Regions from separate parts of the Microbacterium sp. F2 genome, predicted to be linked through region 2. Evidence: predicted binding sites of a transcription regulator. Region 2 holds the regulator's gene; the other holds the start of a gene.
The links. Region 2 encodes HrcA, which represses chaperone genes, less so after heat shock. Its sites were predicted from a motif close to TTNGCACTCGNNNNNNNCGAGTGCNAA; they were not measured.
Positions count from the first base shown of each region.

Region 1 (8,559 bases), 610 kb from region 2:
GACCGAAGGCCCCTCCGCATGGGAGGGGCCTTCGGCGTGAAATGCAGCAGGACTCAGAAGTCCATGCCGCCCGACGGGTCGGCGGGCATGGCCGGAGCCTTCTCGGGCTTGTCGGCGACGACGGCCTCGGTCGTGAGGAACAGCGCGGCAATCGACGCGGCGTTCTGCAGAGCCGAGCGGGTCACCTTGGCCGGGTCGATGATGCCCTGTGCGAACAGGTCACCGTACTCACCGGTCGCAGCGTTGAGGCCGAATCCGGGCTCGAGCTCGGAGACCTTGTTGGCCACAACACCGGGCTCCATGCCTGCGTTGAGGGCGATCTGCTTCAGCGGCGCCTCGATGGCAACGCGCACGATGTTCGCGCCCGTTGCCTCGTCACCGGTGAGCTCGAGAGTCTCGAACGCCTTCTTGCCGGCCTGGATGAGAGCGACGCCACCACCGGGGACGATGCCCTCCTCGACGGCTGCCTTCGCGTTGCGAACGGCGTCCTCGATGCGGTGCTTGCGCTCCTTGAGCTCGACCTCGGTAGCAGCTCCGGCCTTGATGACGGCAACGCCACCGGCCAGCTTCGCCAGGCGCTCCTGCAGCTTCTCGCGGTCGTAGTCGCTGTCGGTGTTGTCGATCTCACGACGGATCTGGGTCACGCGACCCTCGATGAGCGCGGCGTCGCCGGCACCCTCGACGATCGTGGTCTCGTCCTTCGTGATGATGACCTTGCGGGCGCGGCCGAGGAGGTCCAGCGTCGCGTTCTCGAGCTTGAGGCCCACCTCTTCGGTGATGACCTGGCCACCCGTGAGGATCGCGATGTCCTGCAGCTGAGCCTTGCGGCGGTCGCCGAAGCCGGGAGCCTTGACGGCAGCCGACTTGAAGATGCCACGGATCTTGTTGAGCACGAGGGTAGCGAGAGCCTCACCCTCGACATCCTCAGCGATGATCAGGAGTTCCTTGCCGTCCTGGATCACCTTGTCGACGATCGGCAGCAGGTCCTTGATGCTCGAGATCTTCTGGTTGGCGATCAGGATGTAGGGGTCCTCGAAGACCGCTTCCTGACGCTCGGGGTCGGTCACGAAGTAGGGGTTCAGGTAGCCCTTGTCGAAGCGCATACCCTCGGTCAGCTCGAGCTCGGTGCCGAACGTGTTCGACTCCTCGACCGTGACAACGCCTTCCTTGCCCACCTTGTCGATGGCCTCGGCGATCAGGGCGCCGATCTCGGGGTCAGCTGCAGAGATCGACGCGGTAGCGGCGATCTGCTCCTTGGACTCGACTTCCTTCGCACCAGCGAGCAGCTCATCGGTGACGGCCTTGACGGCCTTCTCGATGCCCTTCTTGAGCGAAATCGGGTCGGCGCCGGCCGCGACGTTGCGCAGGCCCTCGCGCACGAGCGCCTGAGCGAGCACGGTTGCGGTCGTGGTGCCGTCACCGGCGACGTCGTCGGTCTTCTTGGCGACTTCCTTGACGAGTTCCGCGCCGATCTTCTCGTACGGGTCGTCGAGCTCGATCTCCTTGGCGATCGAAACGCCGTCGTTCGTGATGGTGGGGGCTCCCCACTTCTTCTCGAGCACGACGTTGCGGCCGCGGGGGCCGAGCGTCACCTTGACGGCGTCGGCGAGGGTGTTCAGGCCGCGCTCGAGGCCGCGACGGGCCTCCTCGTCGAAAGCGATCATCTTTGCCATGTGTGTCGTCCCTCCCGGACGGGGCTAGGTCTTAGCACTCACCGATCTGGAGTGCTAACCCATTCTGGCACTCGCCCATGGGGAGTGCAAGCCGCGCGCGACGAAGACGACGAAGAGACGGATGCCGCGGCATCCGTCTCTTCGGAAACTCAGTCGACGCGGTCTCTAGACCACGCGGACCGACTCCGCCTGCGGGCCCTTCTGGCCCGTCCCGACGGTGAATTCGACCTTCTGTCCCTCTTCGAGAACACGGAAACCGGTCATGTCGATGTTCGAGTAATGGACGAACACGTCTTGACCGTCATCGACGGTGATGAAGCCGTATCCCTTCTCGGCGTTGAACCACTTCACGGTGCCTTGGGCCATGGGTACTCCTGATGCTGGTAGGACACCGTCATCGTATGCACCGGAATCGACCCGAAACGATCGCCGAGCGAAGTATTGACACGCGCGTCTTCACCTTGTTACGGCCCGGAAACACGCGGGCCGCGCCGGTCAGTTCGTCGGCTCGGGAGTGGGGACACCGGCCGCGGATCGGTCGAGGCCGATGACGATCGTGAGTTGCTTCGTGGCGCCTTCGTCGGCCTCGGTCGCGGGGTCGTCGGTCGGCTGATAAATGGTGCTTTGCGCAACCGCGGCCCCGCCGATGACGTTCGCGAGCCCCAAGGCGGCCGCGTAGTCGGCGTCCGTCGCGTAGTAGACCGTCGTCTCGGGGAAGTCGTCGGTTCCGGCCTGCCCGGCCAGAACGGTCTCGGGGACCCACCCGGCTGCGATGAGCTGGTCTTTCAGCTGCGTGGCAAGCCCGGTCTCGGGCGTCGCGTTGAGAATCAGGATCGAATAGGACGTGTCGACGACGGGGTCCACCGTGACCGTCGGGGTGGGTTCGGGAGCGGGTTCAGGAAACAGCACGATGCGCCCCGAAACCACGAACATTGCGAAGATACCGACAGCGATCAGGATGACGGTGGCCAGCGCCGCCCAGAAGAAGACGACTCCGCCGCGCATGTGTGGCTGCTCCGCGCGGTGCGCACCGACCCGACCGACGTCCTCGGGTAGGTCGTCGAATCGATCGCGCGGGAACTCGGAGGTCGGCATCAGACGATCGTACCGATGCCGCCTACCGAAACCGTGCGTGTCCGCCCGGCAGAGTCCCCGCTCGCTGGACCGGAGCGCTTGCTTCCCCGGGCGCTCTCCCGGAGCCTGCGCAGTCGTCCCATGAGCAGCGGGTCGTATGCCTGCGCATCGACCGAATCCAGCATCCGCACCAGCAACTGGTAGTAGCGGGCCGGCGACATACCTAACGTCTGGCGGATCTGCTCTTCTTTTGCCCAGCCGCGAAGCCGACACGACGACTCGAAGTCGAGGATCGCGCGCTCACGCTCGTTCAGGGGCACGGTGAGAGGTTATCGGCGAGCGCCGACATCCGGTGCGCGCCACTCCACCCACGCGCCGAGTGGGTCGACGACGGCGAGCGCGCGCTCGTCCATACCCAAGACGAAGCCGGGCCAACTCGCGGCATCCGCACCCCAGCGGTCGTGAAGCCCGGGCGGATCGATCGAGAGCCAGTGCGTGCCGGGGCGGGCGGAGCGAACTGCGTCTATGTGGTTGCAGAGCTGCATGCGTCCGGCCCGGGCGATGTGGGGCAGCACCCCGGGCGTGGTCACGACCAGCGCGGCGTCGCCGGGTGCTTCGGCTGCAAGCTCCGCGAGGATGCCGTCGGCGGTGGCGTCTCCTGACATGAGCGTCGGGGGTTCCCCACGCACGACGTCGAGCGCCGCGACGATCCGCTCGCGTCGCCCCTGCTCCCCCGGCCAGACGAGCGAGGTCAGAAACCGTCGGTCGATGTCGGATGCCGCGTCCAGTGGCGCCAGGTCGATACCGGCACGCCACACGACCTCCGGCAGACGCAGACGTGGCAGGCCCCGGGCGCCGCTACGAAGCACAACGGGCGATGGGCCACCGGCCGGGTCGAGGTCCTGTCCGTTCTCGTACCGGTACGAGTAGCGATCGGGGTAGAGACACAGGCCTGCGCTCGCACCGACCTCGAGGAGTGCGATCGGGCCGTCGATGAGGCTCAGCGCGGGCAGGAGAGCCGCGCATCGCAGCGGTTCGTTGGTCTGCAGCCCGCGCGCGACGCACTCGGCCGCGACCTCGTCGATGTTGGCCGCCAGCCACTGCGCCCACGCCGCGTAGCCGCCCTCCGCCGCTCCCAGCATCCTGGTCACCGCGAACACGAGCGGAGGCTGTCGCCGATCGGCGGGGATACGCGCGAGCAGCAGCTGCGTGTCAGTATCGGCCGCCACGCCTGAGGCCCATTCCTCATACAGATCAGAGCGGCCCGGCGCTTCCTCGGCCGCGAAACGGCGGTATCGCTCAGCGACGCGGCCGGCCTCGGCATCCGGGGATGACACCATGCCCCCATTCTGGAACAGGCCGCATCCGGTCGGTGCCGCATCCCGGGTCACCTCCCTCGTCCTATCCCTCGTCGCAACGGCGAACGACACGCACGACACGCCGGCAGCGGATGCCACGAGCCGGGGTGTCGCACGGATGCTGCGCCGTTGCGACCGAGGCTGGCGCGCCGGATTCACGGCCAATCTGCGACGTCGAGCGGAACAGTCCGTCGCCACTTCGTGTTGACTTGGGTAAGGAGGAACAATGTCCTATCGCACCGAGAAGTCCGAGTCCGAGTGGCGCGCAGAGCTCAGCGCCGATCAGTACGCGGTGTTGCGCGAAGCAGCAACCGAGCGTCCCTGGACCGGTGAGCTGCTCGACGAGAGTCGCGCCGGCCTGTACGCCTGCGCCGCCTGCGGAAACGAGCTGTTCAAGAGCGGCACGAAGTTCGACTCGCACTGCGGGTGGCCGAGCTTCTACGAGTCGGTTCGCCCCGAAGCTGTCGAACTCATCGAAGACCGCACCCACGGCATGGTGCGCACCGAGGTGCGGTGTGCGCAGTGCGGCTCCCACCTCGGGCACGTCTTCCCCGACGGGTTCGGCACGCCCACGGGCGACCGCTACTGCATGAACTCGATTGCGCTGAGCTTCACACCCGAAGAGTCCTGACGGCCCGCCGGCCTCACGCTCGCGCCCCCGGCCGTGCGTGAGGCCACGGCACGACCACGATGGCAACTGACGTAACCGCGATGAGAGCCACCAGCACCTCGTGCTCCAGGCCGGGGCTCGCCGGCGCCGGCCAGATCGCATCCAGAACAAGAGCCGTCGCGAGCTGCCCGACCACCGAGCCGAGCACGAGCAACAGGACGCCCGTCCGGCGCACAAGAGCAGCAGATAGCAGGATGTAGCCGACTCCCAGCGCTCCGCCCGTGTAGGGCCACGGATCGCTCGGCCACCGCTCAGGCAACCCGACGACCGCAACGTGAACGGCAGCGATCAGCACGAGTGCGATCGTTCCGCCGACGAAGTTGACCGCCGTCGCAGCTATCGCTGAGCCGGTCGCGCCGCGAAGCCGACCGTTCGTGGCCTGCTGCCAGGCAACGCCGCCCCCGGCGAGGAACGGCAAGAGCAGCATCCACCAGGGAACGCCGGTGAGGTTTCCGCCGGTCACCGATATCCCCACGGCGAGAAGGGCGACGGCGCCGCCGACGACGCGCCGAATCGTGACCGGCACCACGCCGGACGGACCGTAACCGATGCGGTCGATCACGACGCCGAAGACGATCTGACCTGCCACGAATCCGACGGTGAACAGGGACACACCGATGATGCCCGCGGTGATGCTCTGGCTGGACACTGTGAAGGCTCCCGCAAGGCCGCCTGCCAGCATCCACCATCGGATGCCGCCACCGCGGATGCCATCACGCAGCGCGCCGAGCCCGCGGCGGCCCGCGGGCGTGAGTGCGGCGATGACGGCGATGAGCACGAGGCCGGAACCGAACGAGAACGCCGCTGCGAGAGTGCTGTCGTCAATGCGGTGACCGAGTTGCCCGTTCGCCCGAACCTGGAGCGCCGTGAGCGCACCGACGAGGGCAGTACCGAGGAGCCCGAGGGCCGTCGCTGCTCTGCCGGACGTCACCGGTTCATTCTGCCGGACATGGTGACGTGGAGCCGACGACGGGACGTGAACCCGTAACCGCCCGATGACAACGTCCGGTCGGCATCCGAATACGGCGCCCGCTAGACGGAGAAAAGTTTGGAGCCGACGACGGGACGTGAACCCGTAACCGCCCGATGACAACGTCCGGTCGGCATCCGAATACGGCGCCCGCTAGACGGAGAAAAGTTTGGAGCCGACGACGGGACGTGAACCCGTAACCGCCCGATGACAACGTCCGGTCGGCATCCGAATACGGCGCCCGCTAGACGGAGAAAAGTTTGGAGCCGACGACGGGACTTGAACCCGTAACCGCCCGATTACAAGTCGGGTGCGCTACCAATTGCGCCACGTCGGCAGAGCGCCCAGTCTATCGGGGCGCCGAGGTGCTCCCCGTCTCAGGGGGTGGGCGTCGGTGTCGGCGACGGGGTCTGGTAGTACGCGTCGGAATCGATCGTCAGCACGAACTGGGCAAACTCTTTCGGGTTGTCGAGCGCACCCACGTAGACGGATCCGTTGACGAGCACGAGCGGTGTGCCGGTGAGCTGCACGCCGTCGGTGTCGGGGATCGCCTCGACCGCTCGTTCCGTTGCCTTCTTGGCCCACGAAAGGAAGTCGCCGTTTTCGATGCACGCCCGCACGACCTTGGGGCTTGAAACACCGGATGCCTGCGCAATGTCGGCAAGTTCGGTGTCGGAGTATCCGTCCGCGTCGACATCCGGCTGCTGCTCGAGCAACGCATTGTTGAACTTGAAGAACGCTTCGGGGGCGTGGGTGGCAACGCACGCGGACGCCGCCGCGGCGCGCAGTGAGTACTTCGTGCCGTTGGACTTCGCTGTGAGCATCGCCACCGGGTAGTAGGTCAGGCTGACCGCGCCCTCGTTGACCCACGTCGACAGCTGCGCCGCGTTGGCAAGCTGGAACTCGGCTGAGCCGGTCGAGAGGTAGTCGACGTAAACCCGGATCTCGATCTCGGGAGCCTCGGTGGCGACTGCGGTCGGCTCGGGCGTCGCAGTGGTTGTCGCGCCGGCCTCAGTGGAGGTGCTGTCATTGACGCCCTCCTGCGCGATGACCAGGCCACCGACGTCGGTCACGGCGAATCCGTCGGCCTTGGCGGCGGCGGGGCTGAGCGCGCTCGTCGATGTGGTCGATGTCACCGCCCAGGTAACTGAGACGGCGATGACAGCGACGACAGCGACGATTCCCACGCCGATGATCCCGGCACGGATGCGGCGCGCTCGCGTCTGCTTCGCGTGAACCAGCTGCGCTTTCTCGCGGACCGCCTCGCGACGGTCGCGAGCCTCGGGCGCCGTAGGCTGCTCGCCGCTGGGCGTCTGATCGCTCGACATGAAACCTCTTCACACAACAGGGGTCGGGCCGTACCCGACAGGGGGCCGTGCTGACGGCCGGGGGGTGCCGCTCAGGTGACGACCACCGCCCACGATGCTAGCCAGAGAGCCTGGGAAAAGCCCAGACATGACGCCCGTTCCGGTGTGATCTTCCCGGGAAGCTGCGCGGTTCGGAGGCAGCGACTACTCGTCGGCATCTTCCTGTTTACCGCGCATCACCAGCAACGGGTCGGGCGTTCCCACGACCTCGAGATCCTTGTCGTCGTAGTCGAACTGCCCGAGGAAGAACTTCATCGCGTTGACCCGAGCGCGCTTCTTGTCGTTGGAGCGGATGATCGTCCAGGGCGCGTACTTCTTGTCAGTACGGCGGAACATCTCCTCCTTCGCGACCGTGTACTCGGTCCACTTGTCCAGCGAGGCGATGTCCATGGGCGATAACTTCCAGCGGCGCACCGGGTCGAGTTGACGCAGCGCGAACCGCGTGCGCTGCTCGGTGCGCGAGACCGAGAACCAGAACTTCGTCAGATGGATGCCGGATTCCACCAGCATCCGTTCGAACGAGGGAGTCTGCTCCATGAACGTCTCGTACTCGGCATCCGAGCAGAACCCCATGACCCGCTCGACACCGGCTCGGTTGTACCAAGACCTGTCGAACATGACGATCTCGCCGGATGTCGGGAAGTGCTGGATGTAGCGCTGGTAGTACCACTGTCCCTGCTCGCGATCGCTGGGCTTGGCCAGCGCCACGACCCGCGCAGATCGGGGGTTGAGGTGCTCGGTGAACCGTTTGATCGTGCCGCCCTTCCCGGCGGCATCCCGCCCCTCGAACAGGATGATGGCCCGGCCACCGGTGTCGTCGAGCCAGTACTGGAACTTCAGCAGCTCGACCTGCAGGCGATACTTCTCGAGCTCGTACTCGTCGCGGGTCATGCGGTCGGCGTACGGATACCCCTCCTGCCACGTGTAGACGGGATTGCCCTGGGGGTCGATCAGGTCGGGGTCTGGGGTGTGCCCGTCGCGCACGGTGTAGCCGTTCTCGCGCAGGTACTCGATGTAGGCCCGCATATCGCCGGCGGGGACGTTCTCGAACATGGCAGCCTCCGACGGCGCGGTTCGCATCGTCCGCGCCGTGTTCGCATTCTCACCCACGAGAGGGCGAAGCACGAGCCGTGGCGCCACGTCGGGGTGAACATCAGGTGACGATCGCACCCGCCGCCCCCGCGATCGGCCGTGTAAGGCTGGGGTCATGAGAATCGTGGTGACCGGCTCGACCGGAAAGCTCGGAAGTGTCGTTGTTCGAGAACTGAGCGCGGCGGGGCACGAGGTGATCGGCTTCGACATCTCGGGCCGCCCCCAGCCGGGCTTCCTGCAGGTCGACCTCACCGATTACGGGCAGGTGATCGACGCCCTCGCGGGCCTCGGCGATCGCGACGAGCGGGGGCTGGATGCCGTCGTTCACCTCGCCGCTATCCCGGCACCCGGCATC
Region 1 is NZ_JBNVBV010000001.1:45,450-54,008, reverse strand. Features, by position in the region: gene groL (chaperonin GroEL) at 54-1,673, opposite strand; gene ACQVDU_RS00255 (cold-shock protein) at 1,839-2,039, opposite strand; gene ACQVDU_RS00250 (LytR C-terminal domain-containing protein) at 2,169-2,768, opposite strand; gene ACQVDU_RS00245 (DUF3263 domain-containing protein) at 2,768-3,067, opposite strand; gene ACQVDU_RS00240 (DUF2332 domain-containing protein) at 3,077-4,087, opposite strand; gene msrB (peptide-methionine (R)-S-oxide reductase MsrB) at 4,332-4,736, shown strand; gene ACQVDU_RS00230 (DMT family transporter) at 4,750-5,706, opposite strand; tRNA gene ACQVDU_RS00225 (tRNA-Thr) at 6,007-6,082, opposite strand; gene ACQVDU_RS00220 (DsbA family protein) at 6,123-7,073, opposite strand; gene ppk2 (polyphosphate kinase 2) at 7,257-8,165, opposite strand; gene ACQVDU_RS00210 (NAD-dependent epimerase/dehydratase family protein) at 8,320-8,559, shown strand, end outside.
Region 1: the regulator HrcA is predicted to act here: its motif matches at 1,705-1,731, upstream of groL (chaperonin GroEL).

Region 2 (8,559 bases):
ACCATGGCGCGCGTTGCCGGCCTGCGCGAGTCCTCCGCCGCGATTGCTGCTCGGATCGGCGTGAAGGACTGGCAGGTGGACCGGGCTCGTCGGGATCTCGCCGGCTGGAACGAGGAGTCCTTGGGTCGCGCCATTCAGGCGGCGGCACGAGCGGATGCCGAGGTCAAGGGTGCTTCACGAGACCCGATCTTCGCTCTTGAGCGACTCGTGACGGTTGTGGCAACGCGCAGCGAGTTCGGAAGCTGACGGTCGAAGAACGACAAAGCCCGCCCCGAAGGGCGGGCTTTGCATGAAGCGTGAGGCTCAGAGAGCCGCGACCTGCTTGGCGATCGCCGACTTGCGGTTCGCAGCCTGGTTGGCGTGGATGACGCCCTTGCTGACTGCCTTGTCGAGCTTCTTGGTCGCGGTGGCCAGAGCCTTCTCGGCGGCGGCCTTGTCGCCAGCGGCGACGGCCTCGCGGGTGCGACGCACCTCGGTCTTCAGCGCGCTCTTGACGGCCTTGTTGCGCTCGTGAGCCTTCTCGTTGGTCTTGTTGCGCTTGATCTGCGACTTGATGTTCGCCACGTGGAGACGTTCTTTCGTTCGAGTGATGGATGGACTGCCGGCGACGAGAGAGGGGCGTCCACCAGCGATCGTGAGGGTAAAACCCACACACAAGCCAATCAGCGAGTCTACCAGGTCTGTTCGATGGTCGTGAGCGCGAGGTTCAGGACCGCGTTGAACACTCGCGGTCGCATGGCCGTGACCAAGTGGCTCGTCCGCGGAACAACGATCAGTTCGGCATCCGGTGCGACCCGCGTGAACAGCCGCTCGTTGACCCGCAGCTGGTCGAACTGGCCGTTCACGAACCACAGTGGGACCTCGATCCGGCCGAGGGCCGACAGCAGGTCCAGCACCGACAAACTGCGAAGTGCCGTGTCTTGCGCGTCGAGCGCATAGCCCCCAGCGCCGAAGTCCGCCCGTGTCTCTGGTGGCAGCGTGGCATCCAGCACCCGTTCACTGAGCCACGCTCCGCGGTTCGGGAGCGAGTCGAACCCGCGGGCGAGAAGTCGATAGGTCTGCAGTGCGGCACCGCGCGGAATGGCCGTGCATGATGCGGCAATCAGGCCGGCGATCGGAGGGGCATCCTCTTGCCCGGCGTACTCGATCGAGAGCAGTCCGCCCATCGAGTGGGCGACCAGCAGGACGGTGCCGTGTTCCTCCGCGGCACGGCGCACGGCCTCATCGATCGTTGCGAACGCACCGTCGAGCAAGAACGTCTCGTTCATCCGCGACCCGTGCCCGGGGAGGTCGACGGCTGTCACGGGGTTACCGCGTTCGGTCAGGTACTGCTCTTGCGCCCGCCACATCGTGCGGGAGGTGCGGATGCCGTGAACGAGAACCACCGCGACCGCCATGTCGGTAGAGTAGCCCGCCGTCGCCGTGAGGCAAGGGGGATGCGACAGTGCGCACGCCGGTAGAATCGTGCGGATATGTCCCCCCGTGCCTCTACGCCGCTGCAGCCGGCAGCTACGCCGCCCGCGCAGATCCGCAACTTCTGCATCATCGCGCACATCGACCACGGCAAGTCCACCCTGGCCGACCGCATGCTGCAGATCACGGGCGTCGTCTCTGATCGCGACATGCGTGCGCAGTACCTCGACCGCATGGACATCGAGCGCGAGCGCGGAATCACCATCAAGAGCCAGGCGGTGCGGATGCCCTGGCAGACGGATGCCGGCACCTTCGCCCTCAACATGATCGACACTCCTGGTCACGTGGACTTCACCTACGAGGTGTCGCGCTCGCTCGCGGCGTGCGAAGGCGCGGTCCTGCTCGTGGATGCCGCGCAGGGGATCGAAGCGCAGACGCTTGCGAATCTCTACCTGGCGCTCGAGAACGACCTGCACATCATCCCGGTGCTCAACAAGATCGATCTACCCGCCGCGGACCCCGAGAAGTACGCGGCTGAACTCGCGAGCCTCATCGGCGGCGATCCGGCCGATGTGCTGCGAGTCAGTGGCAAGACCGGGCAGGGCGTGGAGGAGCTTCTCGACAGAATCGTCGCTGAGATCCCAGCCCCCACCGGTGACGCTGACGCGCCGGCCCGCGCAATGATTTTCGACTCCGTCTACGACGCCTACCGCGGCGTCGTGACCTACGTGCGGATGGTGGACGGCAAGCTCGAACCGCGCGAGCGCATCCAGATGATGTCGACCCGGGCAACGCACGATCTTCTGGAGATCGGAGTCTCCAGTCCCGAACCGACCCCGACCAAGGGCCTCGGCGTCGGCGAAGTGGGGTATCTGATCACCGGCGTGAAGGACGTGCGCCAGTCGAAGGTCGGCGACACGATCACGAACCAGCGCAAGCCGGCATCCGATGCCCTTCCGGGCTACACCGACCCCAAGCCCATGGTCTTCTCGGGCATCTACCCGATCGACGGCAGCGATTACGCCGATCTGCGCGAAGCGCTCGACAAGCTCAAGCTCTCGGATGCCTCACTGCAGTACGAACCCGAGACCTCGGTTGCGCTGGGCTTCGGCTTCCGCTGCGGGTTCCTCGGGCTCCTGCACCTGGAAATCATCACTGAGCGACTCTCGCGCGAGTTCGACCTCGACCTGATCACCACCGCGCCGTCGGTGACCTACACGGTCACAACCGACACCGGAGAGACTGTCACCGTCACCAACCCCAGTGAATACCCCGACGGTCGGGTTGCCGAGGTGTCGGAACCAGTGGTGAAGGTCGGCATCCTGTTGCCCAAGGATTATGTGGGTACGGTCATGGAGCTGTGCCAGTCCCGACGCGGGTCGCTGCTCGGTATGGACTACCTGAGCGAGGACCGCGTAGAGCTGCGCTACAACATGCCGCTCGGTGAGATCGTCTTCGACTTCTTCGATCAGCTCAAGTCCAAGACGCAGGGTTACGCGAGCCTGGACTACGAGCCGGCTGGGTCGCAGACCGCCGATCTCGTGAAGGTCGACATCCTCTTGCAGGGTGAGAAGGTGGATGCCTTCAGCTCCATCGTCCACCGCGACAAGGCGTATGGGTACGGCACGATGATGACTGAGCGCCTCCGCAAGCTCATCCCGCGCCAGCAGTTCGAAGTGCCCATCCAGGCCGCCATCGGGGCGCGGATCATCGCCCGCGAGAACATCCGCGCGATCCGTAAGGACGTGCTGGCCAAGTGCTATGGCGGTGACATCACCCGCAAGCGCAAGCTGCTCGAAAAGCAGAAAGAGGGCAAGAAGCGCATGAAGATGGTCGGTCGCGTCGAGGTCCCCCAGGAGGCGTTCATCGCAGCGCTCTCGGGGGACGTCGAGGGTAAAGACAAGTAGTCTGATCGCCATGCGCCGCGGAACCTTCCGGGACGAGACCGTCGACTATGCAGCAGTCGGGGCCACACAGGCTACCGACCTCATGCAGTACCCGCCGGAGAAGAGCGTCCCCGCCGAGGAGTCCTGGCGGATCGGTAGCGGTCAGGCACGATTCGAGTCGGCGACCGAGTCGCTCTTGTCATGGGCGCCGCTGCGCGGGGCCGGGTTGTCGTTGGCCGACATCCGTCCGGCATCCGGGTCCGGCTACGCCGGCGTCGCGTACGACTCGGATGGCGCGCCGATAGCGCCGTCGCGACGCGACGCCGAGCAGCGTTTCGACGCCGAGGGCACTCCGTATGTCAGCGCCGGCGCTACAGTGCATGTCACCGGCCGGCTCAGCGGCTACCGCGCGGATGCCGAACTGCGCGTCATTCTGGCCGTCGAAGAACCCCGGCGCACGGCTTATGCGCTCGGCACCGTGGGCGGCTCTGTCGTCAGCGGCGAGGAGCTGTTCCTGGTCGAGTGGCGCGATAACGACGAGGTCTGGTTCACCGTGCGCGCATTTGACCGTCCCGTATCGACGCTGTACCGGCTGGTACCGCGCTTCGTCCGCGGGCGGCGGCGACGGCTCTTCCGGGCCTACCTGACGGCGGTATCGCCGCTGTTCGCTCCCTGATGGGCGCAGCGCTTCCCCTCGGCGATCCCGTTCCGCGCGACGGATCGCTTCCCGGGGCGGTCATCGACCCCACCGCCCCGCTGTCTGCATACGTCCATATTCCGTTCTGCCGCGTCCGCTGCGGCTACTGCGACTTCAACACCTACACGGCCGAGGAGTTGCGTGGCGCGCGCCGCGAGGACTATGCGGGGACGCTGCTTCGAGAGATCGACCTCGCGTCGGGCGTCCTTTCTGCCCATCCGAGGCCACTGAGCACGGTGTTCTTCGGCGGGGGAACGCCGACGCTGCTTCCTGCCCGCGACCTCGCAGTCATTCTGGTAAGCCTGCGGGATCGCTTCGGGCTCGAGCCGGATGCCGAGGTCACCGTGGAGGCGAACCCCGACACTGTCACACCTGAGGTCACCGAGGAACTGGCCGGTGCGGGAGTCACGAGGTTGTCGATCGGGATGCAGTCAGCGGTGCCGGAGGTGCTTCGGACGCTCGACCGGACGCACCGACCCGAAAACGTTGCGACGGCGGTGCGCGCCGCACGAGACAGTGGTCTGGCAGTAAGTGTCGACCTCATCTACGGCGCGCCAGACGAGACCCTCGATCACTGGCGACGCAGCGTCGAGGCCGCCCTTGCGCTGGAGACTGACCACATCTCGGCATATGCGCTGATCGTCGAAGAGGGCACTGCGCTGGAGCGCCGCATCCGACGCGGAGAACTCGCCACACCCGACGACGATCTGCAGGCTGCCATGTACGAGCACGCTGACACAGCGTTCGAGGAGGCCGGCTACGACTGGTACGAGGTGTCCAACTGGGCGAGGACCCCCGCCGACCGTTCGCGGCACAACCTTGCGTACTGGCACGGCCACGACTGGTGGGGTTTCGGTCCTGGCGCCCACAGCCACGTCGGAGGCGTGCGGTTCTGGAATGTCAGGCATCCTGCTGCCTACGCGCAGCGGCTCGCTGCCGGCGATTCACCGGGGGCGGGCTTGGAGGTCCCCGATGAGGAGGCGCGACTGCTCGAGCGCGTGATGCTGCGGGTGCGTACGGTGGAGGGTCTGCCGGTTTCGCAGCTGGCATGGCAGAGCCGACAAGCCGTTGCCGGTCTCGTCGCGGATGGACTCGTCGACGGTCGCGAGGCGGTGCGGGGGACCCTTGTGCTCACTCGTGCCGGGCGACTGCTGGCTGACGCGGTAGTCCGCGCGCTGACCGCGTGATCCAGGGCGTGGGGGAGAGGCATCCGCTAGAATTGGCACTCTGAGGATGTGAGTGCCAGTGCCACGTCGAGCCGCTGTAACGGCCGACGCCGGATGCGGAAGGAGGCGACATGGTCAGCGAGCGTGGGCTTCAGGTCCTGCGGGCTATCGTGCAGGACTACGTCGATACCCGCGAGCCCGTCGGAAGCAAGGCCATCGTCGAGCGTCACGCGTTCGGCGTATCAGCGGCCACGATCCGCAACGACATGGCGCTTCTCGAAGACGAAGAACTCATCGCGGCACCCCATACCTCGTCGGGGCGCGTCCCGACCGACAAGGGCTACCGCGTCTTCGTCGACCACCTCGCCGAGATCCGGCCCCTTTCACCGGCCCAGCGCGCAGCCATCGCGAGCTTCCTGCAGGGGCCCGGAGACCTGGATGACGCTCTGGCGCGAACGGTGCGGGCACTCACACAGCTCACCGGCCAGGTGGCCATCGTGCAGTATCCCTCGTTTGCCAAGGCGACCATCACGCACGTTGAGCTCGTGGCACTTGAGCCCACCCGGGTGCTTGTCATCGTCGTCACCGATACGGGACGTGTGTCACAACGCCTCGCGCTTCTGACCGTGGCCCTCGACGAGTCAGATCTCGCGCGCGTTCGCGCCGAGGTGTCGACACTGCTTGTCGGCCGCAGCGTCCGTCAGGGGGCGAAGCGCGTCGAGGAGCAAGCAGACAGTGACGTGCGCACCGCCCACCAGTCGGCGGTCACCGAGATCCTTCGAGTCGTGCAGGAGGAGCTTGACGAGTTCCGTCAGGATCGGCTCGTGATGGCTGGCGCGGCAAATCTCGCGCGTCGCGAGAGCGACTTCCGCGGAAGCATCTACCCGCTTCTGGAGGCGATCGAAGAGCAGGTGACGATCCTTCGCCTGATGGGGGAGATGGTCGCCGATGACAACGGGCTCGCAGCCAGCATCGGACGTGAGAACGAGGCGTTCGGGCTGTCGGAGGCATCCGTCATCGCAAGTGACTACGATGCGACGGGCGCGCGGGCACGCGTCGGGCTGATGGGCCCGACTCGAATGGACTATCCCAGCAACCTCGCGGCGGTACGTGCAGTAGCGCGCTACCTCACGGGGCTGCTCGCCGAGGACGAAAAGGGCCGATGAGCCCGTACGAACTGCCCGCGACAACACGCGGGATGCAGAAAGGTGACCGTGGCTGACCACTACGAGGTCCTTGGCGTGTCGCGAGACGCGTCGCCCGAAGAGATCAAGAAGGCATATCGCCGCCTGGCCCGAGAGCTTCACCCGGATGTGAACCCGGGGGAGGACGCTGCCGAGCGGTTCAAACTCGTCACGCATGCCTACGACGTGCTCAGTGACCCGCAGCAGCGCCAGCGCTACGACATGGGCGGCGGCCAGAACGGTGGTTTCGGCGGAGCCGGCGACTTCGGTGGCTTCAGCGACATCTTCGAGAGCTTCTTCGGGGGAGGGGGCGCTGCTCGCGGCGGGCGCCCGCGGTCTCGCAAAGAGCGGGGCCAGGATGCGCTGGTTCGCGTCGACCTCGACCTGAAGGATGTCGTTTTCGGTGTCCATCGCGACATCGACGTCGACACCGCCGTCATGTGCGAGACCTGCAATGGTTCCTGTACGCAACCCGGAACGACGCCGGTTCGCTGCGATATCTGCCATGGCACGGGCCACATCCAGCGCACCGTACGAAGCCTCCTTGGCAACGTCGTCACCTCCCAGCCGTGCGGCACATGTCAGGGGTACGGCACGACGATCCCCTATCCGTGCGCGACGTGTCAGGGGCAGGGTCGCGTTCGGGCTCGTCGCACTGTGTCGATCGACATTCCGGCCGGTGTTGACACGGGCCTGCGCCTACAACTTCCCGGATCGGGTGAAGTCGGACCGGGCGGCGGCACGCGGGGCGACCTGTACATCGAGGTCTCTGTCGCGACGCATCCGGTGTTCAGCCGCGAAGGTGACGACCTGCTCGCAACCCTCGAAGTCTCGATGCCGGATGCCGTTCTCGGCGCGGCCACGACGATCGAGGGCCTGGACGGACCGGTGGACCTCGAGGTGCGTCCCGGTGTTCAATCAGGCGACGTGCTGACCATCAAGGGTCGAGGCATCACACCGCTGCGTGGCAATTCACGCGGTGATCTGCGCGTGGGTGTTCATGTGGTCACACCGACGAAGCTCGACGCCAAGGAACGGGCTCTCATCGAGGAGTTCGCCAAGCGGACGAAGGCACCTGCGCCCCACCTGGCTGAATTCCATCAGGGTCTGTTCTCGAAGTTGCGCGATCGGTTCCGGAACGGCTGATCGTGCCGCTTCACTTCGTCGTCGACGAACGACTGGACGCCGAGACCGGCCAGACCGTGACCCTCACTGGTGCTGAGGCGCATCACGCAGCCACGGTACGTCGGGTCCGTGTGGGGGAGACCGTGACGCTCGGTGACGGCGCCGGCGTGTGGATCGAAGGCACGTGCGAGGCAGTCGCGGCGCGCGAGGTCGTCGTGCGTGTCACGAACCGGGAGGACCTACCCCGCCCATCCGTGCGGATCGAACTCGTCCAGGCGCTCGCGAAAGGCGACCGCGACGAACTGGCGGTCCAAGCGTCGACGGAACTGGGCGCGGATGTCATCACGCCCTGGCAGGCTGCCCGCAGCGTGTCGCGCTGGGACGCGGCCAAGCGTGAGAAGGGCGTCGCCCGCTGGCGCCAGATCGCACGAGAAGCGGGCAAGCAGGCGCACCGCGCGTGGCTTCCCGAGGTCGGCGCGCCGGTGACGACGGTGCAGTTGTGCGCGCGGGCAGCGACGACCCGGATGCTCGTGCTCGAGCCGACAGCGACGGTACGCCTGACCGAGTGGAAGCCCGAGCAGACCGACGGTCGCGACATCGCCCTGGTCGTCGGACCTGAAGGTGGGATCGACGCCGGCGAGTTGAACTCACTCGAAGCTGCCGGCGCGACGCTCGTGCGCTTGGGTGACCACGTCCTGCGTACCTCGACGGCAGGTCCCGCAGCGATCGCGGTGCTCAGCGCCAGCCTCGGCCGGTGGTGACTGTACCGGCGGTAGCTGGGCCCGTGGGAGAGGCCGTCGGTAGACTGAGAGCATGACCGAGCCCTCCGTCTTCACTCGTATCCTGCGTGGCGAGATTCCCGCAGAGATCCTCAGCGAGACCGAGAACGTGTTCGTCATCCGCGATATCGCTCCGCAGGCGCCGCTGCACCTGCTTGTGATTCCCAAGACCGCCGAATACCGCGATGTCACCGAGCTTGCCGCGGGTGATCCTGCGTTGCTCGCCGAGATGGTGGCCGTGGCCAAGGATGCCGCTGCAGAGCACGGCAGCGGTGATTTCCGACTGGTGTTCAACACCGGGTCTGGCGC
Region 2 is NZ_JBNVBV010000001.1:653,392-661,950, forward strand. Features, by position in the region: gene holA (DNA polymerase III subunit delta) at 1-246, shown strand, start outside; gene rpsT (30S ribosomal protein S20) at 304-564, opposite strand; gene ACQVDU_RS03280 (alpha/beta fold hydrolase) at 672-1,397, opposite strand; gene lepA (translation elongation factor 4) at 1,473-3,320, shown strand; gene ACQVDU_RS03290 (DUF1990 family protein) at 3,331-3,975, shown strand; gene hemW (radical SAM family heme chaperone HemW) at 3,975-5,183, shown strand; gene hrcA (heat-inducible transcriptional repressor HrcA) at 5,294-6,328, shown strand; gene dnaJ (molecular chaperone DnaJ) at 6,377-7,492, shown strand; gene ACQVDU_RS03310 (16S rRNA (uracil(1498)-N(3))-methyltransferase) at 7,495-8,232, shown strand; gene ACQVDU_RS03315 (HIT domain-containing protein) at 8,285-8,559, shown strand, end outside.